2 regions of the Brachybacterium muris genome follow, and region 2 is predicted to be linked to the other one. Evidence: predicted binding sites of a transcription regulator. Region 2 holds the regulator's gene; the other holds the start of a gene.
What was found. The regulator HspR, encoded in region 2, represses chaperone genes until heat shock. The targets are predictions, from matches to a motif close to AAGTTGAGTCNNNNNGACTCAACTT.
Positions count from the first base shown of each region.

Region 1 (14,492 bases), 2.2 Mb from region 2:
GCCCTGTTCCGCGCCCAGCCCTCCGATCCCGTCTCCAACGGGAATCCTGGCACGCCGAACCCGGACGCCCCGGCAGCAGAGGCACCACTCACTACCCCTCCCGGCACGGCGGACGACCAGCCCTACCTCGAGCTGAGCAGCGCGGCCGACGGCCCCGTGGTGGACGTGTACCTGGACTTCCTGTGCCCGCACTGCGCCACCTTCGCCGAGAGCAACGGCTCGGACCTGCAGGAGCTCGCCGAGGCCGGCACCATCACCCTGCGGGTTCACCCTCGGCCGATGCTGGATGCGAACTCCTCCCCCGCCGGATACTCGGGCCGCGCCGCGAACGCTGCGGTGTGCGCCTACGCGGAGGACCCGGCCCTGTGGTTCCCCGTGGAGGAGGCCCTGTTCGATGAGCAGCCCGGCGCCGAGGGCCTGACCGACCAGGAGCTGACCGAGGTCGTCACCGACGCGGGTGCGAGCGACGCCGTGGGCGAGTGCATCACCGCCGGCACCTACCTGCCGTGGATCCAGGACGTGGTGGAGCCGCAGGCCCGCGAGAGCACCCAGGGCACCCCGACCGTGCTGATCGACGGCGTGCAGTACACCGGGACCCTCGACACCCCCGGCGCGCTGCGCGAGGCGATCGAGGCCGCCTGATTACTGACTGCTCCTGCTGAGCGCTGCCTACTCCTGGTCGGGGGCGGGCAGGCGCAGGTCCTCGCCGCGGGCGATCGCGGCGTGCTCACGCAGCACCTCGATGCGCACCACGTCGATGTCCACGGGGCCCTCGATGCCGGCCACGGTGCCGTCGAACCGCAGCTGCCACACCGACCAGTCCTCCAGCGAGGGCCGCCCCAGGTCCGAGTACAGCCAGTCCGGGCGGGAGTCCGCCACGGGCAGCCCGTAGTGTGCGCGCCACTCGCTGGAGGAGTAGATGACCATGCGACGACCCCAGGCCTTCTCCACCTCGTACGTGAAGGCGTCGATCTGGGCCTGGGCGTCGGCCGCTTCGGGGCGCGCATCGCAGGCCCCGTCGAACTCGAGGTCCAGCGCCGGCGGCAGGGCGGCGTCGTCCGGCGGTGCGGCGGCCAGGAACGAGGCGGCCTGCTCGGCGCCCGGGGAGCACAGGGTGAAGTAGTGGTAGGCGCCGGGGGTGATCCCGGCGGCGCGGGCCCCGTCCCAGTTCTGGCGGAAGTGGGTGTCCACGAAGCCGGTGCCCTCGGTGGCCTTGATGTAGGCGAACACGTAGCCGTCGCCGGCCACCTGCTCCCAGTCGATGTCCCTCTGGTAGCTGGAGACGTCGATCCCCATGGCCTCCTCCGCGGTGAGCTGCGCACCCTCGGGCAGCTGAGTGAGGGCGGGGGCATCGGCGGGGGTGGCGCCCACGGTCATGGCGGCATCGTCGGCCCGGCGCGGTGTGTCCCCGCCACCTGCCAGGTTCGCCACCAGGGCGGTGCAGCCGCCGATCACCAGCAGCAGTACGAGCGCGAGGGCGGCCACGGCGATGCGCTGGCGGCGTCGGACCTGCTCACGGGTGAAACGGGGCACGAGCGGACACTACCTGCCGCGGGCGTGCACGGTCGCGAAGGCGCGCAGCAGATGGGGCGGCAGATCCGCGGTGCGGCGTCCCAGCAGCGCGAAGATGTCCTCCATCTCGCCGGGGTCGAAGTAGCCGTGGTCGCGGTAGGCACGGGCGCGCTCCATCACCGCGGGCACGTCCATCTCGGGGTGGAACTGGGTGGCGTACTGCTTGGTGCCCACGCGGAACATCTGCACCGGGCACTGCTCGCCGGTGGCCAGCACGGTGGCGTGCGCGGGCAGCGCGGTGACGGCCTCCTTGTGGCCCACCAGGCCCGTGAACACCTCCGGCAGGCCGGCCTCCACGACCACCGGGTCCTCCCTGCCGGCCTCGGTGAGGGTGATGGGCACGGCCCCGAGGGGTTCGCCGTGGGTGCGGTCGATGGTGGCTCCGGCGTGGGTTCCCAGCACCCCGATGCCGTAGCAGGCGCCCAGGAAGGGGATGTCCTGCTCCATCACCTGGTCCAGCACCTCGGTGAGGGCCTTCTCGGCGTGGATCTGCTGGGCGCTCTTGGACTCCACCGGGTCCGAGACGGTGAAGGGGCTGCCACCGAGGTAGATCCCGGAGATCTCCTCGGCGCGGATGCGGGGGGCGTCCTCCCGCTCCAGGCGGATCCACTGCAGGTCGGCGTGGTCGAGCTCGCTGAAGCGCTGGAAGGAGGCGGCCTCGGCGCGGGCCACGTCGTCCTCGGGTCGGGTGGTGAGCAGCAGGAACGGTTTCACGCGAGAATGCTACGGCCACGCGACCAAGGAGAATGCCCGTGCCCCCCACCGCCAGCATCCCAGGCACCGCGACCGATCCCGCCGAGCCCGCGACCGCCGAGCCCACCGGCCGGATACGCAGGTCGGGAGTGCAGGCCGGGAGCCCAGGTCTTGGGGGGCGGGTTCAGCTGTTCGCGCCGAGGCGGGTGCGCAGGGCGTCGGTGAGCCCCTCGACCTCGACCCTCACCTCGGGGCGGCGGAAGGACTCGGGGGTGAGGCTGAAGCGCTGCGTGGTCTTGGCCTTCCCGTTCTCCTCGATCACCTCGAGGCCGTCCTCGCGGTAGCCGCAGGCGCGGGAGACGCCGCAGGAGGGGCCGTTGCCCACCACGGCACTGGTCTCGGCGCGCTCGGCTCCGAGGTGGTCGAAGGCCAGCACCAGCACGGCCTGGCGCATGAGCTTCCCGTAGCCCTGGCCCTGCTGGTCCAGGGTGAGCCACGATCCGGATCCCACCACGCGGCGCACCGCGAAGTGGGAGGCACTCAGGTCCTGCATGCCGATCAGCTGATCGCCCAGGAAGATCCCGAAGGAGATCACCCAGCCCTCTGCGCGGAGCTCGGCGCGCAGATGCCACTGGAACTGCACGGAGTTCGCCACCCGCTGCTCGGGGTCCACGTCGTACCAGGGGAACACCTGGTCCGAGGTCATGTCCGCGAACACGGGCCGGCGCAGCAGGGCGGTGTACGCAGGCAGGTCCGCATCGCGCAGGGGGCGCAGGGTGAGGGGGCCGGCGGTGATCCGCAGACCGAAGGGCGGGTAGGCATCGATCAGTGCGGCGTCCGAGATCAGTGCGGCGTCCGAGATCAGTGCGTCGTCCGAGATCAGTGCGTCGTCGGTCGACATGGTCGGCTCGTCGGCCGACGGAGGCGGGGAGGTGGTCACCGAGCCAGCGTACCGATGGCCCGGTCCGTGCCTCCTGCTCCGGGACGCACTAGCGCCCCCTGTATCCCGGAGGACACAGGGGGCGCGCGTCAGGGCCGCATGCCGGTCAGGACTGCGAGTCACCCTCGACGGTGCGGTCGGTGTCGGAACCGGCGGTAATGCTGTTGCCGCTACCGGAGCCGACGGCGGTGGAGCGCTCGGAGTGGGCCACGTTGATCTTGCGCGGCTTGGCCTCCTCGGCCATCGGGATGGTCAGGCGCAGGACGCCGTCGGAGTACTCGGCCTGGATCCGGTCCAAGGACACCCGGCTGCCCAGGGTGAGCTGGCGGGCGAAGGTGCCGGTGGGACGCTCACGGGTGAGCCATGCACGGTCGGCGTCGCTCGCGGAGGCCGGCTTGCGCTCGGCACGGACGGTGAGGGTGCGGTCCTCGACGTCCACGTCGACGCTGGCCGGGTCCACGCCGGGCAGGTCGATCTCGGCCACGAAGCGGTCGCCGTCGCGGTACAGATCCATCGGCATGCCCACCGAGGCGGGCGTGCGGGTGAGGTCGGAGAAGAAGCGGTCCACTTCCTGGAACGGGGGGAAGCTGCGAGCCATGGTGTACCTCCTGCAGTACGGATGTGCGGATCGAGCGGTGGGGCCGGTGGCTGGTAGCCCGCCGGCACCCCTGTCACCCAGCATGGCACAGACGGCCCTTCCTGTCTGCTCCCGGGGCGGAGAAATCTGGGCGGCGGTGACGGGGCTTCGACCGATCCTGCCACCGGCGCTGTCGAGCTCGCCGTGAAGCAGGTCAGCTCTGACCCCATCGACCCGTCGCTGCAGGCGGTAGAGCTCATGGCCTGGGGCGACTCGGGCTATGGGACGTGGGCGGAGCCGATCCTGGCGCGACTGGAACCGGCCTCACCAGATCAGCCGACGGACGGGGACCTGGCCTGCACCGGCCTCATCGAGACCGGGCAGTTCCTCACCCCGTCGGCCGCGTTCACCATGCCGGAGCGGGTGCGCGCCCCGCAGTGACCGGCCCGGGTCGGATCCCACGCTGACCGGCTGGGCCGCATCCGGCGGTGGCAGGCTGGACCGCATCCCGCGGCGAGCGCTTGGCCGCCGGGTCAGCCCTGTGCGCCGAGCCGCGCGCGCAGGGCATCGGTGAGGCCCTCGACCCCGACCTCGACCCGAGGCCGACGGAATTGCTCGGGGGTGAGGCTGAAGCGCTGCACGGTCTTGGCGCGGCCGTTCTCCTCGATCACCTCGAGGCCGTCCTCGCGGTATCCGCAGGCGCGGGAGACACCGCAGGACGGTCCGTTGCTCACGACGGCGCTGGTCTCGGCGCGGCGGGCGCTCAGGTGGTCGAAGGCCAGCACCAGCACGGCCTGGCGCATGAGCTTCCCGTGGCCCTTGCCCTGCTGGTCCAGGGTGAGCCAGGAGCCGGAGCTCACCACGCCGCGCACGGCGAAGTGGGAGGCGATCAGGTCCTGCATACCGATCAGCTGCTCGCCCAGGAAGATCCCGAAGGAGATCGCCCAGCCCTCGGGGCGCACCTTCGAGCGCAGGTGCCACTGGAACTGCACGGCACTCGACACTCGCTGCTCGGGATCCATGTCGTACCAGGGGAACACCTGGTCCGAGCTCATGTCGGCGAAGACGGGCCGGCGCAGCAGCGCGGTGTAGGCGGGCAGGTCCGCATCCCGTAGGGGGCGCAGGGTGAGGTCCCCGGCGCTGATGCGCAGCCCGAAGGGCGGGTAGGCGTCCACCAGGGCGGTGTCGACCACAGCGGTGTCGCTCGGAGCGGTGTCGCTCGGAGCGGTGTCGACCACAGCGGTGTCGATCTCACGGGTGCCGGAGGCTGGCGGAGGGGTGGTGGGGCTCACCGGGCAAGGGTATCGGCCGTCCCCGCGCATGGACGCGCCCCCTGCATCGGGAGGACGCAGGGGGCGCGAGTGAGGGGGCGATCAGGGATGTCCCGATCGGGTCCGGGGCCGATCAGGCCTGGACGTCGCCCTCGATGGTGCGGTTCTCGTCGGTCGAGGTCCCGGATCCGGAGCCGACGGCGGTGGAGCGCTCGGAGTGGGCCACGTTGATCTTGCGCGGCTTGGCCTCCTCGGCCATCGGGATGGTCAGGCGCAGGACGCCGTCGGAGTACTCGGCCTGGATCCGGTCCAAGGACACCCGGCTGCCCAGGGTGAGCTGGCGGGCGAAGGTGCCGGTGGGACGCTCACGGGTGAGCCATGCACGGTCGGCGTCGCTCGCGGAGGCCGGCTTGCGCTCGGCACGGACGGTGAGGGTGCGGTCCTCGACGTCCACGTCGACGCTGGCCGGGTCCACGCCGGGCAGGTCGATCTCGGCCACGAAGCGGTCGCCGTCGCGGTACAGATCCATCGGCATGCCCACCGAGGCGGGCGTGCGGGTGAGGTCGGAGAAGAAGCGGTCCACTTCCTGGAACGGGGTGAAGCTGCGAGCCATGGTGTACCTCCTGCAGTACGGATGTGCGGATCGAGCGGTGGGGGCCGGTGGCTCCCTGCTGACATGCAGGACAACGCGGCGCCTGCCGCCCCTATTCCAGAGTTGAGCCTACCGGACTCATGTCTGCTGTGCCACAGAGGCGCAGGACGGGGTGCAGCCTGCCTCGTCCGGCCGGGACAGGGGGAGGGACCCATCGGCGAGCAGCACTCCCCCGCCCGCTCCTCCCCAGGTCCCAGGGACGCAAGCCCCAGGGAAGCTAGTCCCCCGGGCAAGCAAGTCCCAGGGAAGCAGGGCCCGGTCCGCCCCTCCCCCAGCATGGCGCAGACGGCCTGCACTGTCTGCCCCTTCGCGGTGAACACTGATCGACGATCCGGAGCGTCGACCCTGCCCGGCCGCCCCGCGCACCTACCGTGGGGCCATGACGATCGACGTGCTGCTCTCGGGTTTCGCTCCCTTCGGCGGGGCCCCGCTCAACGAGTCCTGGCAGGCCGTCCAGCTCGCGGCCCGGGAACTGCGTGGGCAGGGCGTGGCAACCCAGATCCTGGAGCTGCCCGTCGAGTTCGGCACCGCGGGCCAGCAGCTGGCTGCGGCCGTACGCGAGCACCGCCCGCGCCTGGTCGTGGCCACGGGTCTCGCCGCCGGCCGTACGGGGGTCACTCCGGAGCGGGTGGCAATCAATGTGCGCGATGCCCGAATCCCTGACAACGCAGGCGAGAGCCCGGTCGACCAGCCCGTGGTCGATGCCGGGCCCGTCGGCTACTTCTCGACGCTGCCGGTGAAGGCGATGGTCGCCGCCCTCGGCGAGGAGCCACCGGTCCCGGGGTCGGTGTCGCAGACAGCCGGCACCTATGTGTGCAACGACGTGTTCTACCTGCTGCAGCACCTGCTGGCGACCGAACAGGGCCTGGCGGGGATCCGTGGCGGCTTCGTGCACGTCCCCGCCGCGGAGGAGCTGCCGGTGGAGGAATCGGCCCGGGCACTGGCGCGGATGGTGCTCACGGCCCTGTCCACACAGCAGGACGCCCCGGTGGCCGGCGGCGCGGAGCACTGAGCCGGGCCCTCGCAAAGAGCTGGGCCGCCCCCAAACCTGATTTATCCACAGAGTTGTCCACAGTTGGGGATGAATGACAGCCTTGTAGTTCCGCAGGTCGCTCGCCCGGGGACTCTCTTGGGGTGCTGATCTCAGCCGGACTCCGGGGGGCGAGGCCATGGCGAGGAGCCCGAGTTGCTCCCTTGCGACCACCGGCTGTCCACATCGACACCACAGTTGTCCACAGCAAGATCGTGAAATCCCCCGCGCATCCCGAGTTATCCACAATCTTGTCCACGGCTGGGGATAGTCACACCGTTGTCATTCCCCGCCCCGAAGCCGCTGGCGCCGCTGCCGCTGGCTCCTCGCGCCCCTGGCCCCCCTGACTGTCCCTCATTCCGCCACCCCATCTGGTCCCCCTGGCTGGCCTCATCCCGTTCCCCATCTCGTGACCCCCTAGCTACCGATAGGTATGGAGCGTGAGGTGTCGGAATGGGCGTCCCATTCCGACACCTCACGCTCCATACCTGCGAGTAACCGGGGACTTGCGAGTAACCGGGAACCTGCGAGTACCTGGGAACTTGCGAGTAACCGGGAGCCTGCGAGTGACTGGGAACTTGCGAGTAACCGGGAACCTGCGAGTACCTGGGAGCTCTGGGGCGGCTCAGAAGAACAGCGACGGCAGCGTCATGTACTTGATCATCACCGCGCCGATGCAGATCAGCACCGCGCCTGCGATCAGGAGCGAGTGGATCAGTGCGGAGCGCCTGGCCGCAGCCTGCCGGTCATCCCCGGCCTTAACCTTCGGACGCATCGCGAACATGGCTGCGGCCAGCGCCGTTCCCACCACCAGGCCGCCCAGGTGCCCCTGCCAGGAGATGTTGGGGACGGTGAAGGTGATCACCAGGTTCAGGCCGATCAGCACCAGGATCTGGGCGCTCTGGCCGCCCATCCGCCGGTTCACGATGAACATGGCGCCGAACAGGCCGAACACGCCGCCGCTCGCGCCGAGGGTGGCGGTGGTCCACTCCAGGGACAGGGGGTTCGCCAGCAGGTACACGGCGGTGTGGCCACCCAGCACGGAGGCCAGGTACAGCCCGGCGTAGCGGGCATGACCCATGGTCTGCTCGACGTACTGGCCCACGATCCACAGCGCCCACATGTTCAGTGCCAGGTGCAGCAGCCCACCGTGCAGGAACCCGGCGGTGAGGAACGTCCACGGCATCGCGATCGCGCGGAACGGGGCGAACAGACCCAGCTGCTCGACGATCCCCGGCACCAGCATCTGCCCCAGGAACGCCGCCACACACAGGGCCATCAGCGTGTACGTCACGTAGGGGGTGCGCCCACCCATGGAGGCACCCATCGCGTTGCGGGGCCGGGTGCTGGCCTGCTGGCGGGCGATGTCCTTCTCGCAGTCCACGCACAGCACGCCCACCTGGGTGGGCCGCTGGCACTGGGGGCAGGCGGGTCGGTCGCACCGCTTGCAGCGCACGTAGCTGATGGTGTCCGGATGGCGGGGGCAGACGGGCTGGCCCTGCGGCTCCGGGGCGTCCTGGGCGCTGTAGCCGTAGGTGGGGCGATTCATGGGGTCATTCCTACACGACGGCCCTGAGGCCAGGGCCCCGCCCGCGCGAGCTCACGCCCCGCACCGGGCCTGGCCGACGCCCGCACCGGACCTGGCTCACGCTCATCCCGGCGCACACGCCACCGTGTGCAGGCACTCGCGGCGCCGTGCACCGGCGCTCAGACCACCGTGTAGGGGAAGGCCCGGAACAGCTTCTCGAAGCGGCGCCGCTGGGCATCGCTCACGTCCGCGAGCTCCTGCAGCGCCAGCTTCCGCTTCCCTGCGCCACCACTGCGACCCCAGGTGCCCACCACCTCGCCACGACGGATCGCGGCCCGCTTGAACACCCCGTTGTTGCCCGGCACCAGGGCCTGGTGGCGCTCGGGGTCCATCAGGAACAGACGGTCGCGGTAGCCCAGCACCAGTTCGTCGAACCCGGGCAGCAGCAGCTCGGCCATGGTCTCCTTCTGGCGCTCGGCGTACTCATCGGCGAGACCCGGCCGGAACCACAGCTGCTCCCCGTCGCCGCCCCTCGCCGCAGCGGCATCGGCATGGAGTGCACCGGCGGCATCGGCCCAACCGCTCTCGAGCTGATCCTCCACCTGCGGCAGCGCCTCACGGATGCGCCCCATCGGCAGCTTCGACCACCAGGCCAGGTCGCGCACGCTCGCGGGACCGTGGGTGGTGAAGTAGCGCAGGGCGAGCTCGGCGATCGCCGCGGTGCGGTCACCGCCGAAGGTGCCCTCGAGGTCGGAGCCGTGGGGCAGCCACTGCTCGGCCAGCACCACCGCCGTCTCGCCCTCGTCGCGCCAGGGCCCGTACGCCGCGACACCGGTGGAGATCAGGTGGGTGAGCACGTGGTAGCCGCGTCCGCCGTCGGTGGCGAGGCCCGCGTCCTGCCAGGCGGCCATCAGCTCGGAGCGCAGCACGCCCTCCCCATAGCCGGCCTCGGAGTGCTCGCCCGCAAGGTCCTCGAGCACCCGACGGGCGGTGGTGAAGTGCTCCTCCTCCAGGCCCAGGCCAGCGCGGCGCCCGATGGCCGAGCGCACCGGGCCGTCGGCGCACAGCTCGGTGAGCCAGGCAAGGGTGTCGGCCGCCACCACGAACACGGTGCCGCGCATCGGGTAGCCGCGCACGATCAGCCCGCTGTCCAGGGCGGCGAACACCCGGGTGAGGTCGCCACCGGTGCGCAGGGCCAGAGAGGCGAGGACACCAGGGAGGTCCTGCCCCTGGTGGGCGCCGAAGGCCCGCGCCGCCTCCAGCGGCGTCGCGAACTGCACGGGACCGACGAGGCCCTGGGCGAGGATGCGGGCTCCGGCGAGGTGGCGCTGGGTCATGGGAGGAGCGTAACGACAGCGCCCCACCGCGGAGGACTGCTCCGGGGTGGGGCGCTGTGCCGCGTCAGCGACGCGGTGTCGTCATTGGCCGTCGGCCCTGGTCAGGGCGCGCTGGGCCGGGTGGGCGCTGGTCAGCGCTCGATGCTGACCGACTGGATGACGACGTCCTCGAGGGGACGGTCGCGCATGTCGGTCTTGGTGGCGCCGATCTCGTCGACGACCTTCTTGGAGTCCTCATCGGCCACGACACCGAACACGGTGTGCTTGCCCTGCAGGTGCGGGGTGGGGCCCACGGTGATGAAGAACTGGGAGCCGTTGGTGCCGGAGGGGCGGCCGGTGATGGCGTTCATGCGCTTGCCGGCGTTGGCCATCGCGAGCACGTAGGGCTCGTTGAAGTTCTTCTCGGAGATCTCGTCGTCGAAGTTGTAGCCGGGACCGCCGGTGCCGGTGCCCAGGGGGTCACCGCCCTGGATCATGAAGCCGGAGATCACGCGGTGGAAGATCACGCCGTCGTAGAAGGGGCGGGTGACCTTCTGGCCGCTCTCGGGGTCGGAGAACTCGCGGGTGCCCTCGGCGAGGCCCACGAAGTTCTCGACGGTCTTGGGGGCGTGGTCGGGGAACAGCTCCAGGCGGATGTCCCCATGGTTGGTGTGCAGAGTTGCGAACATGCGGTCATCCTCGCACACGGCCCCGACACGCAGCCGAGGGCCCCGGCGCGCCTCGCCCAGGGCTGAATCCATGGTGCCCACCGTGCCCGTGGACCCGCCAGGCCCTCTGCTCCGACCGACCCTCGCCCTAGTCTGGATCCATGAGTCTTCCCACGGGATCCACGGGCTACTACGACGGCCAGGACTTCTACTGCGACGTCGCGATCCCCAGGCGGCAGCCCATCGAGGTGGTCCACGAGGACGAGGAGGTGCTGGCCTTCCGCCACACCCGCCCCTTCTGGCCGGTGCACATCGTCGTGGTCCCCAAGCGCCACGTGGAGTCCCTGCTCACCCTGGAGGACCAGGCGCTCGCCGCGAGACTGCTCGCGGTGGTCCAGCAGGTGGCGGCCGACGTGGTGGCACGTGAGGGCAAGGCGGGGGTCCTGACGAACCTGGGCGAGTACCAGGACTCCAAGCACCTCCATATCCATGTGCACGCGGGCTCGCCCCTGGACCGCAGCTCCTGACCTGCGGCGCGCGCCTCCCGTCCGGTCCAACGCAGCTCATCGCGGGCGGGCGGCCCCTTCCGACCGACCAGCAGCGGGCATCCTCTCCCCGCGCCTTCTTCCCGTGACGAACCGCTCGGCTGGGAACGATGTCGGTGGGGCGCGCTAGAGTTGTGCCACACGGATAGCCGGCTCCTCACGGGAGGCGGTGCTCCAGGGACCGCCGTCGGCCCGATCCGGCGGATACGACCGAAAGGGGAACCCCTCATGGCGTTGACCACCAAGCGGGAGACCAAGAAGGCCAAGAAGCAGGCCAAGAAGACCGCGGCTGCTGCCGGCTCCACCCAGCAGCAGGCCGAGAAGGCCCTGATCGAGCTGCAGAAGCTCGCCGCGACCATCGGACCGGTCGTGTCCGAGGGCGCTCGCGAGGCCCGCAGCCGCGGCAAGGGCCTGGTCGACCAGTACCTCCCCACCGTGGAGGACAAGCTGCGTCACCAGGGCGACAAGATCGCCGGCCTGACCGCCACCGTCGGCCCCCGCGCCGACAAGTTCATGCACGACGTGCAGGACGACTACTACCCCCGCGCCCGTCGCACTGCCAGCACCACGAACAACGTGCTGCGCGCCGCGATCGACGCTGCCCGTGCGGAGCTGGACAAGGGCCAGGCGGACATCCGCGCCGCTGTGCTCACCCCCACCCCGCAGAAGAAGAAGGGCAGCGCGGGCAAGGTCCTGCTGGTCCTGGGCCTGGCCGCGGCCGGTGCCGCCGCCGGGTACGTGGCCTGGCAGAAGACCCGTCCGGTGGAGGACCCCTGGGCCCCGCCGGCCGACTTCGCCCGCGCGCACTACCCCGCCTCGGCCTCCACCGAGACCGACTCCTCGACCGTGTCCGACACCGTCGGCTCGGCCGATGCCGGTGACGTGGCCCAGTCCCTGAAGGGTGAGGACCGCTCCTCCGACGTCGAGCCGAAGACCATCAAGGTCGAGTCGGACCTCGATGAGAGCAAGACCAACGGTGAGGTCGACGGCGAGAAGCGCGGCAACCACCGCGGCGACGCCTGATCCCACCGGCTGGGAACACAGCTAGACACGACCGGCGCGGCGGCCCCCTCCTCGGAGGGTGGTCGCCGCGCCGTTCTCATGCCCGAGGCCGGGTCCCATGCCCGATCTGGCCCGCATCGCCTCACAAGCCACACAAGCCTCTGTCCGAACCGGCCCTCACCGTCACACAAGCCTCTCTCCGAACCGGCCCTCACTGTCGAGACGCGTGCTTTGAGGGGTATTCGTCGAGATATGCCCCAGAATCCACGTCTCGCTAGGACGGGGGCCGGGCTTCCTAGACTGGCGTGCATGCCCGACGCCCCCGCCCCACCTCCGGAACAGCCCTCCATGCCGACGGGTCCGCCCATGACCCCCCATCCCGCGGGTGCCGGCCGCTACGCCCCCGCCTCCTCCGGTGACCTGCACCTGGGGAACCTGCGCACCGCGATCCTGGCCTGGGCCCTGGCCCGCCGCACGCACCGTCGCTTCCACCTGCGCGTGGAGGACCTGGACCGGGTGAAGGAGGGTTCCGAGGCACGCCAGCTGGAGGACCTCGCGGCCCTCGGCATCGACTGGGACGGCGAGGTGGTGCGGCAGTCCGAGCGCGGTGAGGCGCACGAAGCGGCGATCGAGCAGCTCGAGGCCGCCGGTGGCGTGTACGAGTGCTACTGCACGCGTCGCGAGATCCTCGATGCCCCCAGTGCCCCGCACTCCCCTCCCGGGGCTTACCCCGGCACCTGCCGCGACCTCACGGACGACGAGCGGGAGGCGGGCCGGGAGAAGATGCGCGAGCTGCGACGCGAACCGGCGCTCCGCCTGCGTGCCGAAGTGGATGAGTGGGCCGTCACCGACCTGTGGGCCGGACAGGTCACTGCGGCGGTGGACGATCTGGTGTTGCGCCGCGGCGACGGGGTGGTGGCGTACAACCTCGCCGTGGTGGTGGATGATGCCGCAGCCGGGGTGGACCAGGTGACCCGCGCCGATGACCTGCTCACCTCCGCCCCCCGCCAGGCCTACCTCGCGCACCTGCTGGGGCTGCCCGAGCCCACCTACGCGCACGTGCCTCTCGCGGTGAACAGGGACGGGGCCCGCCTGGCCAAGCGGGACGGCGCGGTGACACTGCGCGACCGCCTGGCGCGGGGCGAGAGCGCGGCCGACGTGGTGGAGCGGATCGGTGACTCACTGGGCCTTCCCGGCTGCCGCACCGCCGCGGACGTGCTGGAGCGATGGGCCCCGCAGAGCCTGCCCCGTGAGCCGTGGGTGGTGGACCTGAAGGACTGACGAAACCCCAGTTCCCCGCGACCCCACTCCCCCGCGACCCCCCAGCTCCCGGCCACGCCACCATGCGTCTCGCCCCACGGGGCCATGCCTCGCGCACCACGGGACCTTCGTCTACCGCGCCACACCTACCACGGAGTAATACCGCAACTCGGTACACGAATGTATCGTTTCGGCTCATGATGCGAATCCTGCGCTTCTTCCTGGCCGTGCTGACAATGGCGGCACGTGGCCTGACCACGGCGCTCCGTTCGGCGGCCCGTGCTCTCGGCGACGGCATCAGCACCGTTGTCCATGCCGTCGGCCGAGGCGTCTCCGCCATTGCCCACGCCGTCGGCCGAGGCACCTCCGCCACAGCGCGCGGCGCAGCAGCCCTGCTGCCCCGGGAGTGGAAGAAGCCGATCGCAGCTGTGTTCGTGCTGGGTCTGGCGCTGGTGCCGGTGATCTACTCCGGCAACATGACATGGTCCTTCCGGGACCCCGCCCACAGTCTCGACCAGATCACCGCAGCCGTGGTGAACCAGGACCAGCAGGCGTCGTTCACCCCTGCCGGAGGTGAGCCCACCACCATCGACGTGGGGGCCGAGTTCACCGAGTCCCTGCTCGAGATCGACGAGGAGACCGTCTTCCACTTCGTGGAGGTCTCTCCGGCCCAGGCCCGTCGCGGCCTGGAGGACGGCACCTACGGCGCCACGGTGGAGATCCCCTCCGACTTCTCCTCGAACATCGCCGCCCTGGGCAGTGACCCGGAGCAAGCCGCCCAGGCTGCTCCGGCCATGCTCACCGTCACCACCAACGACGCCGTGAACTACGTCGGCGGCAACTTCACCAAGTCCGTCGGTCAGGCCCTGACCGACTCCTTGCGCTCCACCGTGCTGGAGCAGTACCTGGACGGCATCTACGTGGGCTTCACCTCCATCCACAGCGGGATCGCCGACGCCGCTGACGGCGCCACCGACCTGGCTGACGGTGCCGCGCAGCTCTCCGACGGCACCGGCGATCTGGTCAACGGCGCGGGAGAGCTGGTGGACGGCACCGGGCAGCTCTCCTCCGGCGCGGACGACCTCGCCGCCGGGACCTCAACCCTTCACGAGGGCGCCCTCGACCTAGTGGTAGGGCTGGATCAGCTCAGCGACGGTGCGGTCACCCTCCGTGACGGCACCGCCTCACTCAGCGCGGGCGCGGACCAGCTCAGCGGTGGCCTGGCGACCCTGGACCGCGCGGGCCAGCCGCTGCGCTCCGGGGCCCAGCAGCTCGCCGATGGCACGGACCAGCTCGCCGAGGGTGCCTCTTCCCTCGCCGACGGCGCTGATCAGGTCGCGGACGGCACCCGGCAGCTGGATGACACCGTCCGCGCGGCACAGGACAGGGCCGAGGAGCTCGGAGTCACCACCGAGAGCGTGCAGGCCACCAGCGACGA
Region 1 is NZ_JAFBCB010000001.1:3,295,669-3,310,160, forward strand. It holds gene JOD52_RS15310 (DsbA family protein) at 1-642, shown strand, start outside; gene JOD52_RS15315 (GH25 family lysozyme) at 670-1,533, opposite strand; gene JOD52_RS15320 (glutamine amidotransferase) at 1,543-2,286, opposite strand; gene JOD52_RS15325 (GNAT family N-acetyltransferase) at 2,450-3,205, opposite strand; gene JOD52_RS15330 (Hsp20/alpha crystallin family protein) at 3,312-3,803, opposite strand; gene JOD52_RS15335 (hypothetical protein) at 3,987-4,223, shown strand; gene JOD52_RS15340 (GNAT family N-acetyltransferase) at 4,316-5,074, opposite strand; gene JOD52_RS15345 (Hsp20/alpha crystallin family protein) at 5,187-5,666, opposite strand; gene JOD52_RS15350 (pyroglutamyl-peptidase I) at 6,085-6,717, shown strand; gene JOD52_RS15355 (rhomboid family intramembrane serine protease) at 7,361-8,284, opposite strand; gene JOD52_RS15360 (winged helix DNA-binding domain-containing protein) at 8,443-9,600, opposite strand; gene JOD52_RS15365 (peptidylprolyl isomerase) at 9,732-10,268, opposite strand; gene JOD52_RS15370 (HIT domain-containing protein) at 10,409-10,774, shown strand; gene JOD52_RS15375 (hypothetical protein) at 11,021-11,815, shown strand; gene gluQRS (tRNA glutamyl-Q(34) synthetase GluQRS) at 12,161-13,075, shown strand; gene JOD52_RS17635 (YhgE/Pip domain-containing protein) at 13,252-14,492, shown strand, end outside.
Region 1: a site for HspR is predicted at 5,766-5,790, ahead of JOD52_RS15345 (Hsp20/alpha crystallin family protein). Genes of this name have one in related genera too.

Region 2 (14,492 bases):
GGAACGGCGCACCGCACCGCCGTCCAGATGCTGGAAGCGGCTGGAATCGGGCGGGCCGTCGTCGTGATCAGCGGGGCGCGGAGCAGGGGCTGCGGAGCGGGACACCGGAAGAGGCTATGTGATCAGGCGCGAGAGCGCGTCACTGGTAGGAGACCATCACCGGGGTGGGCTCCACCTGGAAGGTCTGCTCGGCGTCCAGCATCGGGATGTCCTCGTCGTAGAAGTTCTTCCACGCCATGTGGATCCCCTCGGGCAGATCCTTCTTCAGCGCCTCCCAGGTGGCGGTCTTCGCCCCCTGGCCTCCCTGGCCGTCGGCATGCAGGATCATCGCCAGCTCATCATGCGAGGTGTCCAGGTCCTGCCGGTTGCGGATCATCGAGTAGCGGAACTGGTGCAGCACCAGGATCTTCTGCGGCAGGTTGTTGGTACGGGTGAGCTCGGCGAGCCACGCGGAGACCTCGTTGACCTCGGCGGCCTCGACCGATCCGATCTGCTTAAGGTGTACCTGGTCGGGCTTCAGCCGCCACTCCGGGTCCAGCGCCAGGCCCACGTGGGGCTCCTTCAGCAGCTCCTCGTAGATCTTGGCCTGCTCCAGGAAGTGGGTGCGACCGGGCTGCAGGTCCAGGATCGCGAACATGCCGTTCTCACGCGCCGCATCCACGTAGGGCCGCAGGTGATCGATCGTGGACACGTTGGAGTAGCGGCCGTCCCGACCGGCGGTCGAGGAGGCCACCGTGGCGATGATCTCGAAGGACGGCACGACGGTGTCCTCGGTGAGGTCACGGTAGGGGGCGGCGTGCTCCTCGGCACGGGCCACCGACTCCTGGGGGCCCTGCTCGCCCATGACACCGAGCACGGGGGAGCCCGGGTGACCGTACAGAGCGATGATCCGCTTGCCGGGGATCACCAGCTGGCCACCGCCGGGGACCTCCGGAACAGTGCGGGCCATCTCGACGCGAGCGGGGAACTGGTCGCCGAACTCGGGGCTCAGCGCCAGCACCGGGCCGGTGGCGGCGGTGACGGCCTGGACCGAGTCGCTCGAGAAGCGGGGATCGGCATGGGGCAGCTCGGTCATCGTGGCGCCGGCGGCCTTCGCGGCGGCCAGGGCTCCGACGGGCACCTCGGCACCCGTGGCCGTGAGCGCCAGGGGAGCGGAGTCCCCGGAGGCGGCCTCGAAGTCCGGCAGCTTCCGCTTGCCGTCGAGGTCCTCGCCCGGCACCGGGTCCTCGCCGATGGTCAGCAGCACCCCGCCACCGGCCTCGAGGCCGGCGATCTCGGTGGCCAGGTCCTCCGCGGCGACGGGGTGGCGCTCGGTGAAGTCATGGCCGGTCGCATTCGAGAGCGCCTCGACGTCACCGCCTCCGCGCACCATGTCCACGCCGTCCAGCTCCAGCTGGCCGAAGGTGAGAGCCGCATTCGCCCCCAGGGCGTTCAGGGGCTCTGCGACGGAGGTGGCATCCCCGATCAGGAGGGGGACGCCCAGCGCGATCGCGGCGGAGGCTGCCGGGGCCAGTACGGCGGCGTCCTCGCTCGCGGCGACCACCGCCACAGGGGAGGAGGTGAAGGTCGCGGCGCTCACGGCGTTCGCGTCGGCCGCCATCACCCCGGCGGTCTCGGTGGAGCGCTGGACGGCATCAGGGTCCTGCGCGGCACCGCCCGCGTCGCTCGTGGTGCCGGGGGCGGTGTCGTCGCCGTCGCAGGCCACCAGCAGGCCACCTGCCAAGGGCAGGGCGAGGGCCGACCGCAGCAGCCGGCGGCGCGGGAACGAGGGGCGGGCAGGAGCGGGACGGGGGTGCACAGGCGAAGCATTCACTCACCCATGATCCATGAGATCGACCGGCAGTGGCGGGGCCGCGCCGTGGTGCACCGGACGCTCGGGTCACAGCGCCTGTGCCCGTGGCGGGCATCACAGGCCAGCACTGATGGGTGAAGGAATAGAACCATCTCGCCCAAGGTTGAGCCCCATGTACTCAAGTTCAGTGCGTCGCAGATTGACAAGGAGCGACTCGCGATCTCTACTTGAGTCGCTGTCACTCAGTCTTGCCGCCGATCCCGGCGGTTGCATGAACCACACGCGACCGGAAGGTCGCAGGAAGGCAGGCACACATGTCCCGTGTCGTCGGAATCGACCTCGGAACCACGAACTCCTGCGTCGCCGTCCTCGAAGGCGGCCAGCCCACCGTCATCACCAACGCCGAGGGCGCCCGCACCACCCCCTCGGTGGTCGCGTTCTCCAAGCAGGGCGACGTCCTCGTCGGCGAGGTGGCCAAGCGCCAGGCCGTCACCAACGTCGACCGCACCATCTCCTCGGTGAAGCGTCACATGGGCACCGACTGGACCACCCAGATCGATGGCAAGAAGTACACCCCGCAGGAGATCTCGGCCCGCATCCTGGGCAAGCTGAAGAAGGACGCCGAGAGCTACCTCGGCGAGTCCGTCACCGACGCGGTGATCACCGTCCCCGCGTACTTCAGCGACTCGGAGCGCCAGGCCACCAAGGACGCCGGCACCATCGCCGGTCTGAACGTCCTGCGCATCATCAACGAGCCCACCGCCGCGGCCCTCGCCTACGGCCTGGAAAAGGGCAAGGACGACGAGCAGATCCTCGTGTTCGACCTCGGCGGCGGCACCTTCGACGTGTCTCTGCTGGAGGTGACCAAGGACGAGGACGGCTCCACCATCCAGGTCCAGGCCACCGCCGGCGACAACCGCCTGGGCGGCGACGACTGGGACCAGAAGATCGTCGACTGGCTGATCTCGCAGGTCAAGAACAAGGACGGGGTGGACCTGTCCAAGGACAAGATCGCCCTGCAGCGCCTCAAGGAGGCCGCCGAGCAGGCGAAGAAGGAGCTCAGCTCCGCCACCTCCACCACCATCTCCCTGCAGTACCTCTCGATGACCGAGAACGGCCCGCTGCACCTCGACGAGAAGCTCACCCGGGCCCAGTTCGAGGACATGACCAGTGACCTGTTGGAGCGCACCAAGGCACCCTTCCACCAGGTGATCAAGGACGCGGGCATCTCCGTCTCCGAGATCGACCACGTGGTGATGGTGGGCGGCTCCACCCGTATGCCGGCCGTCACCGAGGTCGTCAAGGAGCTCACCGGCGGCAAGGAGCCCAACAAGGGCGTCAACCCCGATGAGGTCGTGGCCGTGGGCGCTGCCCTGCAGGCCGCGGTGATCAAGGGCGAGCGCAAGGACGTCCTGCTGATGGACGTCACCCCGCTGTCCCTGGGCATCGAGACCAAGGGCGGGGTGATGACCAAGCTCATCGAGCGCAACGCGGCCATCCCCACCAAGACCTCCGAGGTGTTCTCCACCGCCGAGGACAATCAGCCCTCCGTGGCGATCCAGGTGTTCCAGGGTGAGCGCCAGTTCACACGGGACAACAAGCTGCTGGGCACCTTCGAGCTGACCGGCATCGCCCCGGCCCCCCGCGGCATGCCCCAGATCGAGGTCACCTTCGACATCGACTCCAACGGCATCGTGCACGTGACCGCGAAGGACCGCGGCACCGGCAACGAGCAGTCCATCCAGATCACCGGCGGCTCCGCCCTGTCCGACGAGGACATCGACCGCATGGTGAAGGACGCCGAGGCCCACGCCGCCGAGGACGCCGAGCGTCGCAAGAACGCCGATGCCCGCAACACCCTCGAGCAGCTCGTCTACCAGGGCGAGAAGCTGATCAAGGACAACGGCGAGAAGATCTCCGACGCGGACCGCACCAAGGCCGAGGACTCCATCAAGGAGGCCAAGGAGACCCTGGCCAAGGAGGACGCCTCGACCGAGGACCTCGAGGCCAGGCGTGACGCGCTGAACGAGGCCCTGCAGGCCGTGGGCACCGCGATCTACTCGCAGCAGGAGGGCGCTCCCGGGGCCGACGGCACCGCGGGCCCCGAGGGTGAGCAGGCCGGCGCCGATGCCTCCTCCGACGAGGACGTGGTCGACGCCGAGATCGTGGACGAGGACGAGGAGAAGAAGTGATGACCGAGGACCAGAGCACTCCCGACGACGCACAGCGCCCCGAGGGCGAGCCGCGGTTCTCCTTCACCGACAATCGCAAGGTGGACCCGACGGACGGCAGCATCCGTCCGTCGGGCTCCGCCCCCGCGGACCAGGGTTCGCAGGGCGCGGGCTCAGCGGATGCCTCCGAGGCTCCCGTCGACCCGATCGACGCCGAGGCGGCCGAGCTCTACGAGCAGGCAGCCCAGGGCGATCAGGCCGGCGGCCAGGGCGAGGCCTCGCCTGAGCAGGCCCGCATCAGCGAGCTCGAGCAGCAGGTCAACAGCCTGGGCGAGCAGCTGAAGCGGGACCAGGCGGAGTACGTCAACTCACGTCGCCGCATCGAGGTCGCCGCCGAGGCGGGCAAGGACGCGGCAGTCGGTCGCGTGCTGGCCTCACTGATCGGTGTGCTGGACGACCTGGAGCTGGGCCGCAAGCACGGTGACATCACCGAGGGCACCCCGTTCCATTCGATCGCCCAGAAGCTGGAGGAGGTGCTGGGCTCCCACGGCCTGCACCGCTTCGGCGCGGAGGGTGAGCCCTTCGACCCGAGCCTCCACGAGGCGCTCATGCACGAGCAGGACGACGAGGCCACCGAGGCCACGATCTCCCTGGTGGTGCAGCCGGGCTACCGGATGCACGATCGCGTGCTGCGCCCGGCACGGGTGGGCACCCGCGGGCCTGCCTGAACCCGCAGGACCAGTAGTTACAGCAGTACCCCGGTGCGGGCCCGTCGGCCGATGACCGGCCGGCGGGCCCGCACCACCCCACAGACTTCTCATCATTTCCCTGACGCTCCCGGAAGGAGGCGCTCCACATGTCCGGACAGGACTGGCTCGACAAGGACTTCTACAAGGTCCTCGGCGTCTCGAAGGACGCGAGCGCGGAGGACATCAAGAAGGCCTACCGCAAGAAGGCGAAGAAGCTCCACCCCGACCGCCACACCGGTGACAAGAACGCCGAGGAGCAGTTCAAGCAGGTGGGCGAGGCCTATGCGGTGCTCAACGACGCCGAGCAGCGCCAGCAGTACGACGCGATCCGCGCCATGGGCTCCGGTGGCGCCCGCTTCGCCGCAGGCCCCGGCGGCCCGGGCGGTGCCGGTGGTGCCGGCTTCGACGACATCTTCTCCGCCATGTTCGGCGGTGGCCAGGGCGGCTTCAGCGGAGCCCGAGGCGGCCGTCCCGGCGGTTTCAACCCTGCCGGCGGCGGGCCCGAGCCCGACCTCGACGACCTGCTGCGCATGTTCGGCCAGCAGGGCGGCGCGCCCGGCGGCGGTTTCGGCGGCGGCTTCGGCGGAGGGCGTGGCCCTCGCCCCAGCGCCGGCCAGGACATCGATGCCCGCACGAAGATCAGCTTCCGCCAGGCGGCCCTGGGCACCGAGGTGCGCCTGAACGTGGACGGCCGCACCGTCACCACCCGCATCCCCGCCGGTGTGCACGACGGCCAGAGGATCCGCCTGCGCGGCAAGGGCCATCCCGGCCACGGCGGCGCACCGGCCGGTGACCTCATGCTCACCCTCGATGTGGAGCCCCACCCCGTGTGGAGCGCCGACGGTGCCGACCTGCGCATCACCGTGCCCGTGTCCTTCGACGAGGCCGTGCTGGGCGCCACACTCACCGTGCCGCTGCTGGACGGCGGCACCGTGAAGGTGAAGGTGCCGGCCGGCACCCCGAGCGGACGCACCCTGCGGGTGCGCGGCAAGGGCCTGGTGACCAAGAAGCGCACCGGGGACCTCAAGGTCACCGTAGAGGTGGCCGTCCCCACGCACGTGGAGGGCAAGGCCCGCCAGGCCGTCGAGGACCTGCGCGACGCGCTCGCCGACGAGGACCCCCGCGCCGGACTCTTCGAGGCAGCCGCCCGCTGACCAGCATTTCCCCCCGCCCCGTAGACCCGGAGCGCCATCACGAGAGGAGATCGCCATGAGCCCGCACCGCATCGACGACCGCGCACCCGTGTTCGTGATCTCCGTGGCCGCGGAGCTCTCCGGGATGCACCCCCAGACCCTGCGGCAGTACGACCGCATCGGCCTGGTCTCGCCCCGCCGCACCGCTGGTCGCGGGCGCCGCTACAGCGCCCGCGACATCGCCCAGCTGCGCGAGGTGCAGCGTCTCTCCCAGGAGGAGGGCATCAACCTCGCCGGCATCAAGCGCATCCTCGCCCTGCAGGACGAGGTCAGCGCACTGAATGAACAAGTGGAGACGGTGAAGGCCGCCCTCCAGGAGATGGTGGCCCGGCCCGGCTCGCGCGTGTTCTCCGCCGACCGCTCCGGCCGCGTCACCCCTCTGCGCCGTGGGGAGCGACCCCAGCGCTCCGACGGCGGAGCGCTGGTGCTGTGGCGTCCCGAGCGACGGCGCTAGCCTTTCCTCTGCACGCCCTCGGCCCGGTAGATCCCCGCCAGGCGCTCGGCGACCCGGCCCAGGTCCACATCCTCCGCGGCGGCGCGGCCGGCTGCGGTGAGGTCCGCGAGGTCCCCTGAGAGCAGGGCACCCAGTTTCTCCCGCACCGCGGCGGGGAAGGCGGGACCGTCGCCCGGCACCATGTGGGTGACCTCGCCGTCCGGCAGCCAGTCGTGGTAGATCGGGATGTCCCGCAGCAGCACCGGTGCCCCGCAGGCCAGGGCCTCCAGCAGCACGATCCCCTCGGTCTCCTCCTTGGTGAGGAAGCAGAAAGCGTCGCAGCCCGCGTACGCGTCCCGCAGCACCTCGGCGCTGACGTACCCCGGGAACAGGCAGTTGCTCGGGGCCGAGGCGATCGCGGCGGCCACGTCGTTGGTGATCAGTCGCGGGTCGGTGCGGCCGTACCAGACGAAGGTGACACCGGGCATCTGCCGGGCGACCTCCACCCAGTCCAGGATCCCCTTGCGCACCATCTGGATGCCCACGCTCATCACCACGCGGGTGTCGGCAGGCAAGCCCAGGGACGTGCGGAGGCGATCGCGCGCCGAGGGGTCGGGGCGGAAGTACGAGGTGTCCACGCCGTTGGAGAGAACGTGGATGCGGCGCCTGATCCCGTACTTGGGCTGGGAGACCAGGCTGCGGGAGTAGTCGGTGGGGGTGATGACCGCGTCGCCGCGGCGGTACAGCAGCGCGATCCAGCGGCGGAACAGCGGTGCGATGCGGTTCGCGCCGGTGAAGGAGTCCCGGAAGTCCTCCTCGGTGGAGTGCGCCCACATCAGCACCGGCCGCCGTCGCAGCCGCGCCCACCACGACAGCAGCAGGGTGTCGGGGAACGGGGTGTTCAGGTGCATCACGTCGAAGGGACGTAGCGGGGAGGTGACCACCTCGTGCCCCAGGGAGCGCACGATCTGCTCCTGGTGGCGGATGGCGGCGCCGATCCCGGACTGCCCGGCGATCCGGGACAGCCCGCGCGGCATCAGCACCCGAAGGGGACGTCTGGTCGTCATCGCCCGGTCACCAGGGGAGGAACTTCAGCAGCACGGCGCTGACCCCCAGCCCGTAGGTGATCAGGGCCCAGGGCTTGCAGGTGAGGATGATCAGCACGTAGGTGCGCCACGTCATGCGGGTGGTGCCGGCCAGGTAGCACAACAGGTCGTCCGGAGCCACGGGCAGGGCGATCGCAGTGGCGAACAGCCGCGTGAAGTGCGGGCTGCGGGTCCATCCCAGGGCCTTCTCCACGGCCTTGGCGGAGAACATCCGCTCGATCAGGTCCAAGCCCAGGTGGCGGGCGATAGTGAAGTTCAGCAGGGACCCGGCGCACACCGCGAGGTAGTTGTACACGGTGCCCTCGACGGGGCCGAACAGGACCGGACCGGCCACCACCAGCAGCCCGCCCGGGACCACCGGGAAGATCACCGAGGCCATCGAGACCACCAGGAACGCCACCGGACCCCAGGCGCCCAGGCCGTCGATGAAGCCCTGCAGGTTCTCCAGGGAGCGCAGCACGCCGGCCTGCCAGCCCCACCTCACCAGGCCGATGCTCACGGCCAGGCCCAGCAGGGGGGAGAGGCGGGCCGCGATGCGCAGGGGGTCGCGACGGCGCTCCGGGCGGGCCGTCGCGTCGACGGCAGGGGCGGGGGCAGGGGAGAGCGTGGCGCGGTCCTTGCGGATCACGGGGCACGGTGGCTGCTTCACGACGATGTCGGCGGTGCTCACGCCGGCACGACCTGGCGCGAGAGGATCCGGGGGGTGCGACGGGTGCGGGTCTGCCGGTACACCTCGAGCACGGCCTGGCCGAACTCGCGGGCGCCGCAGGTGTCACGAGCGTGCTCCACCGCCGCGCCCGACATGGCCTCGCGGGAGATGTCGTCGTCCAGGAGCTGGTCCAGGCGCAGGCGGAACTCCTCGGTGCCCTCGACCTGCCAACCGGTCACCCCATCGATCACCACGGGGGCGAGCGAGGGGTCGCGGCGGCACAGCAGCGGCAGCCCGCAGGCCAGCGCCTCGATGAAGGTCAGGCCCTGGGTCTCGCTGAGGGAGGCGCTGACGAACACGTCGCCGATCCGGTACCAGCGCTGCACCTCCTGGGGATCGACCACGCCGGTGAACCGCACCCGCTCGGCGATGCCCAGCTCCACGGCCCTGTGCACCAGCTCCTCGCGGTAGGGGCCGTCGCCCACCAGCACCAGCACCACGTCCTCACGGCCGGCGGCCGCGAGGTTCTCCAGGACCTCGTCGAGGTTCTTCTCCTTGGCCAGGCGGCACACGGAGATCAGCACCCGCTGATCGGGGCGCACCCCGATCGAGGCGCGCAGGGCGGCGGCATCGGCCCGCTCCTCGGCAGTGGTGGCCGGGCGGAAGCGCTGCAGGTCCAGGCCCGTGGGGACCACGTGGATGGGGCGGCGCACCTTGTAGGAGCGCAGCAGCCTGGAGACCTTCTCGGTGGGGACGATCACCGCATCGGTGCCCTCCAGCAGGCGGCGGGAGAAGGTGGCGACCACCTTGCGGCCCACGGTGCGGCTGGGGGAGTAGTAGTGGGTGTAGTCCTCGTAGATGGTGTGATAAGTGTGCACCAGGGAAACCCCGAGGGTGCGGGCGATGCGGCGGGCCCACACATGGGTGGAGAACTCGCACTGGGAGTGGACCACGTCGGGCTGCCACTGCAGGATCTCGGCCAGCACGTGCTTGTTCGCGGGCATGCCGATCCGGGCGTGGTCGTACACCAGCTGCGCCGAGAGCGAACCGATGTGGTACACGCCGTCCTCGCTCCAGGTGCGCATGCCGCCGGAGAGGGTGAGCACGCGGACCTCGCAGCCCAGGGCCTCCAGTTCGCGCCGCAGGGTGCTCACGGACGCCACCACGCCGTTGACCACGGGCTCCCACCAGTCGGTGGTCAGCAGCACGCGCAGGGGTCGCTCGGGACGGGGGACGTTCCGCTCCAGAGGGCGGGGCCTCAACATGTTCACAGCTCGAGCATCCCAGCCGCCGGTGCCCGGCGCGTCAGACGGAAGGACGGACTCCATCAGACCTCGGTCTGATACGGGTCCCGACCTTCTACGACCTGCTCTCCATGCCTTCATGTCACCGAGACTACGGTCCCGGGCACGGAGGCACGACGGGGCACGCCCGCCGTGTCATGGAGAGTTACCCCCTTGTACGTCAGTCGGATACCTGGTAGGTGGCTGTGAGGGAGGCGGAGCCCAGCTGCTGGGTGAAGATCGCGAAGCGGGTGCCCACGTGCGGATCCGCCGGGTCTGCCTCCAACGACTCCACCGGCAGCGCGTGCACGGTGAACACGTAGCGGTGGGCGGGACCGGCCGGCGGGTTCGGGCCGTCGTAGCCCTGGCGACCGAAGTCGTTGGTGGCCTGCTTGAGGGAATCGTCCTCGCGGGCCACCCCGGCGGGCAGGGAGGTGGTGGTGGCCGGCAGGTCCCAGGCCACCCAGTGCCAGAAGCCCGAGCCGGTGGGGGCATCGGGGTCGTAGCAGGTCACGGCGAAGCTGCGGGTGCCCTCGGGGGCACCGGACCAGGAGAGGTCCGGGGAGACGGAGGAGCCGTCCTGCTCCGGTGCGAGGTGCTTCCCGGAGACGACGGAGCCGTCGGGGAGTGCGGACGAGGTCAGGGTGAAGGTGTTCTCGCTCATGATCCCCAGGGTAGGCAGGTGCCCCGGACGTGTCGAGGCAGGGGAGGTGAGGGCCTGCCTCGATACACTGACGCGCATGTCTGCCCAGAACTCCGTCCCCGCGTTCGTCCCCGTCGTGGTGGGCGGGGACATCGGTGCCTACTCCCTGGCCCGCGCCTTCCACGAGGCCTACGGCATCCGCTCCGTGGTGATCTCCCGCCTCGAGGGCTGGCACATCTCCCGGTCCGCACTGATCGAGAACGTGCGCTGCACGGACCCGTTCGATCCTGCCCAGCTCGCCCCCGTGCTGCAGTCCGTCGCTGCCGCCCGCCCCGGCGTGCGCCTGATGCTGCTGGGATCGGCCGACGCCACCGTGAAGGCGATCATCCGGGTGCGCGACGAGATGGACGTGCTGGATGAGCGCTGGGTGGTGCCCTACGTGGACCTGGCCACCTTCCGTGCCGCCACCGAGAAGCAGAACTTCACCGAGCTGTGCGAGCGCCTGGGCGTGGACCATCCCCGCACCCGCATCGTGGACCTTTCCGCCGAGGTGAGCGACGACCTCGACGTTCCGTTCGCGTACCCGGTGATCGCCAAGCCCGCCGAGGTCTCCGAGTGGAAGAAGGCTCAGTTCCCCGGCAAGCAGAAGGTGCACACCGTGGGCAGCCGCGAGGAGCTGCTGGCGCTGCTGCGCACCATCCGGGAGGCCGGTTACCGCGAGAGCATCATCGTCCAGGACCGCATCCCCGGCGACGACCAGAACATGCGGATCCTGACCTGCTACTGCGATGCCGCCTCACGCGTGCGTTTCGCCTCCTGGGGCCGCACCCTGCTGGAGGAGCACACCCCCGGTGCGATCGGGAACCCTGCAGCGATCATCACCGGGGTGAACGAGGAGATGGTGGCCCAGGCCCAGAAGCTCTGCAAGGAACTGGGCTGGGTGGGCTACGCCAACTTCGACCTCAAGTACGACCCCCGCGACGGTCGCACCAAGTTCTTCGAGCTGAACCCGCGCCTGGGCCGCTCCAATTACTACGTCACCGCCGGCGGCCACAACCCGGTGCGCTGGTACGTGGACGAGCACCTCGGTGGGGGACTGCCCGCGGTACCGGCCGGCGAGGCACCCGAGATCGTCCAGCACCAGGAGGAGACCCTCTACACGGTGGTGCCGGTGGCCCTGGTCAAGAAGTACACCACCCTGCCGGAGGCGAATGAGCAGCTGCGCCGGGTGCTGAAGTCCGGCCGGGTGCGCAACCCGCTGTTCTACCGCGGGGTGGAGAAGGACCCCAAGCGCCTGGGCTACTCCGTGGCCGCGATGGTGAACTACGTGCGCAAGTTCCGCCGGCACTACCACCCCGAGGCCCAGGCGTGACGCGGCCCGACGCCACGGGCGGGCAGCTGGACCCCGCCAGCTGGACGTCGCCCGTGGTGGGCGTGCTGGGCGGGCTGGGGCCCGCCGCGACCGCCGTGTTCCTGGACCTCCTGGTGCGGGCCACCGACGCCGGCACCGACCAGGAGCACCTGGACCTGCTGGTGTCCCAGCACTCCAGCACCCCCGACCGCACTGCCCGGATCCTGGATCCCACCGCCGCCGACCCCGGCCCGGTGATCGCCCGGGACGCCGTGATGCTGGAGCGCGCCGGTGCCCGATTGCTGGTTCTTCCGTGCAACACCGCCCACCACTTCGTCCAGGGTGTGCGCGAGGCCACCACCATCGACTTCGTGAGCATCGTGGAGGCGACCGCCGAGGTCGCTGCGCGCCGGGTCGCAGGCAGCGGCCGGCCGGTCGCGGTGTTCGCCACCGAGGGCAACATCCGTGCCGAGGTGTACCAGCACGCCCTCGCCGAGCACGGGGCGGAGGCCCTGGTGCCCGACCGAGGCCTCCAGGACCAGATCAACACGCTGATCTACGAGCAGGTCAAGGCCAACCGGCCGGTGGACCGCGACCTCTTCGAACGCTGCATCCGCGCCGCCGGGGAGGCAGGGGCCGGCACCGTGGTGCTGGGCTGCACCGAGCTGTCGGTGATCTACGACCAGCACGGCTTCCGTGGCGACGACCGCCTGGTGGACTCCCTCAGCGTCCTGGCCGAGCAGACCGTGCTGGCAGCCGGGAAGGGCCTCGCGCCCGCCTTCCGCTGAGCGGAGGACGGGGGCGCGGAGGACGCGTATCGGCAGGACTCAGAACCCGGTGGCCGAGGGCTTCGGGTAGTGCTTGCGGAACTTCCGCACGTGGTTCAGGCGCACCGCCTGGGCATAGCCCCTCATCCACAGGCCCTCGGCAGGGTAGTCCCAGGGGTTCACGGTGCGACGGCGCGCCACCTCGCGCAGCTGTGCGCGCTGGGCCGGGTCCAGCACGTAGCGGCGCAGGAGCCAGGTGGGAACGATCGAGTAGAGGATCGAGGGCAGGCCCACCACCGGCGTCGGGGTGCGGCCGTGGATCGCGTCCTCCACCATGAAGCGGGCCACGTTGGCCCCGGCCCCGGTGACGTAGTAGTTGTTCCGGCCGATCCGCGGGTTGATCTCCAGGAAGCGCTGCGAGCGGTCCCTCGGGTCCTCCTTGATGTCCACGTTGGCGAAGCCCACATAGCCGGTGGCATCCAGCAGGATGCGGGCCTGCTCGAGCTGCTCGGGGAAGTCCTTCGTGATCATCGCAGCGGGACGCCCCAGGGCCTCGGGGGTGTGCTCCTCCAGCAGCACGGTGGCACTGGCCAGCAGGGACACGGTGCCGCGGGCGTCCCGGTACGCGGTGATCGACCGCATGGCGGTGTCGTCACCCGGGATCAGCTCCTGCAGCACGAAGCGGTCGCGGAACCCTGACGTGTGCAGCCGGTCCAGCAGGTCCTTCAGCTCGGTGCGGTCCTGGAGGAAGTACACCTTCTTCTTGCCGGGCATGCGGATCTGGGCATGCGGGCCGCCGACGGCGGGCTTGGCCACCACCGGGAAGTCGAAGGGGAGCTCGCCCACGGTGGGCAGCTGCCCGGCGCGGAAGTCCACCACCACCGTCTCGGGGATCGAGATCCGGTGCTGCTGGCACAGTTCGGCGAAGCTCGCCTTGTCCGCCAGGAGGTTCACCGTGGGCAGGTCCGGCACCCGGATCAGGTAGTGCTCACCGAGCACCTCGGCATGGCGGGCGATGAACTCCACGTGGGCGTCGTTGTTGCACAGCAGCAGGGCGGGCCTGCCGGCGGGCCGGGCACCGGCGATCTCCAGCAGCGCCGCCAGTCGTCCCTCGTCGCCACCGGCCGAGGGCTCGTGGACGGTGCAGGTGATCGAGCGGTGCATGGGGGCCGGGGCATTGGCCGCCACCACGGTCGAGACCACCCCGTACTCCTCGTGGAACGCCCGGGTGAGGGCATAGATGCCCAGCCCGGAGCCGATCATGACGACATCGAAACCGGGGTCGGGGGTGTGCCCGGCAGAGGGACCGGTGCGACGGGGACGAGGCATGCGGAGGGGACGGACCATGGAGATCTCCTTGGCGCGCCCGGGAGCGCGCTCGTGACGAGGGGGCGACCGGGGCCGCCGTGACGGACAGGCGGGCTCCGGCCGCTGTTCAGCGTAGCGAAGCGGTGGGCGTGATCAGAGCCGGACACGCAGCCATGCGGCGGCGTCGGCGGGCAGCCGACCGTCCTGCACGGCGGACGAGGCCAGGAGCACCGGGGCAGGGCGGTCCCCACCTGCCGGGCCGGGAAGCGTGGACAGCTGAACGGGCTGCGCGGTGGTGTTGACCACCACGATCACCTCGCCGTGCTGCACCGCCAGCACGCCCTCGGGGACTCCGTCGACGAAGGTCACCTCGTCACCCGGGCGGTGGGCTCCCAGGCGCAGCTCACGGCGCAGGCGCAGCGCCTCGCGGTACAGCTCCAGGGTGGAACCGGCCACGCCTCGCTGACGGTCCGCGGCGAGCTCGCCGAACACTACCGGCTGCGGCAGCCAGCTGTTCCCGGTGGGGGAGAAGCCGTACGCGGGGGCATCGCCTTCCCAGGGGATCGGCACCCGGCACCCGTCGCGCCCCGGGACGCCGGCGCGCTTGTGGGCCGGGTCCTCGCGCAGCTCGTCGGGGATATCGGCCACCTCCGGCAGCCCCAGCTCCTCGCCCTGGTACAGGTAGGCCGAGCCCGGCAGGGCCAGCATGAGGAGGGTCGCTGCACGGGCGCGGGCCAGGCCCAGCTCGGCATCGGGGTGCTCATCGCGCGAGAGGCCCTCGCCGAAGCGGTGCTCCGGGCCGAAGCCGTAGCGGGTGGCGTGGCGGATCACATCATGGTTGGACAGCACCCAGGTGGTGGGGGCGCCCACCTCATCGGCCAGACGCAGGGGCTCCGCGATCGCGTGGCGGAACGCGTCCACGTCCCAGCGGGACTGCAGGTAGCCGAAGTTGAACACCTGGTGCATCTCGTCGGGACGCACGTACTTGGGCATCGAGGGCTCGGGGATCCAGGCCTCGCCCACCATCATCCGGTCCCCGGGGTACTC
Region 2 is NZ_JAFBCB010000001.1:1,046,712-1,061,203, forward strand. It holds gene JOD52_RS04835 (hypothetical protein) at 1-105, opposite strand, end outside; gene JOD52_RS04840 (hypothetical protein) at 140-1,813, opposite strand; gene dnaK (molecular chaperone DnaK) at 2,107-3,984, shown strand; gene JOD52_RS04850 (nucleotide exchange factor GrpE) at 3,984-4,691, shown strand; gene JOD52_RS04855 (DnaJ C-terminal domain-containing protein) at 4,820-5,866, shown strand; gene JOD52_RS04860 (heat shock protein transcriptional repressor HspR) at 5,922-6,359, shown strand; gene JOD52_RS04865 (glycosyltransferase family 4 protein) at 6,356-7,405, opposite strand; gene JOD52_RS17690 (VTT domain-containing protein) at 7,413-8,114, opposite strand; gene JOD52_RS04875 (glycosyltransferase) at 8,111-9,358, opposite strand; gene JOD52_RS04880 (YbhB/YbcL family Raf kinase inhibitor-like protein) at 9,558-10,040, opposite strand; gene JOD52_RS04885 (carboxylate--amine ligase) at 10,117-11,391, shown strand; gene cuyB (cysteate racemase) at 11,388-12,158, shown strand; gene JOD52_RS04895 (carboxylate--amine ligase) at 12,198-13,484, opposite strand; gene JOD52_RS04900 (glycoside hydrolase family 13 protein) at 13,599-14,492, opposite strand, start outside.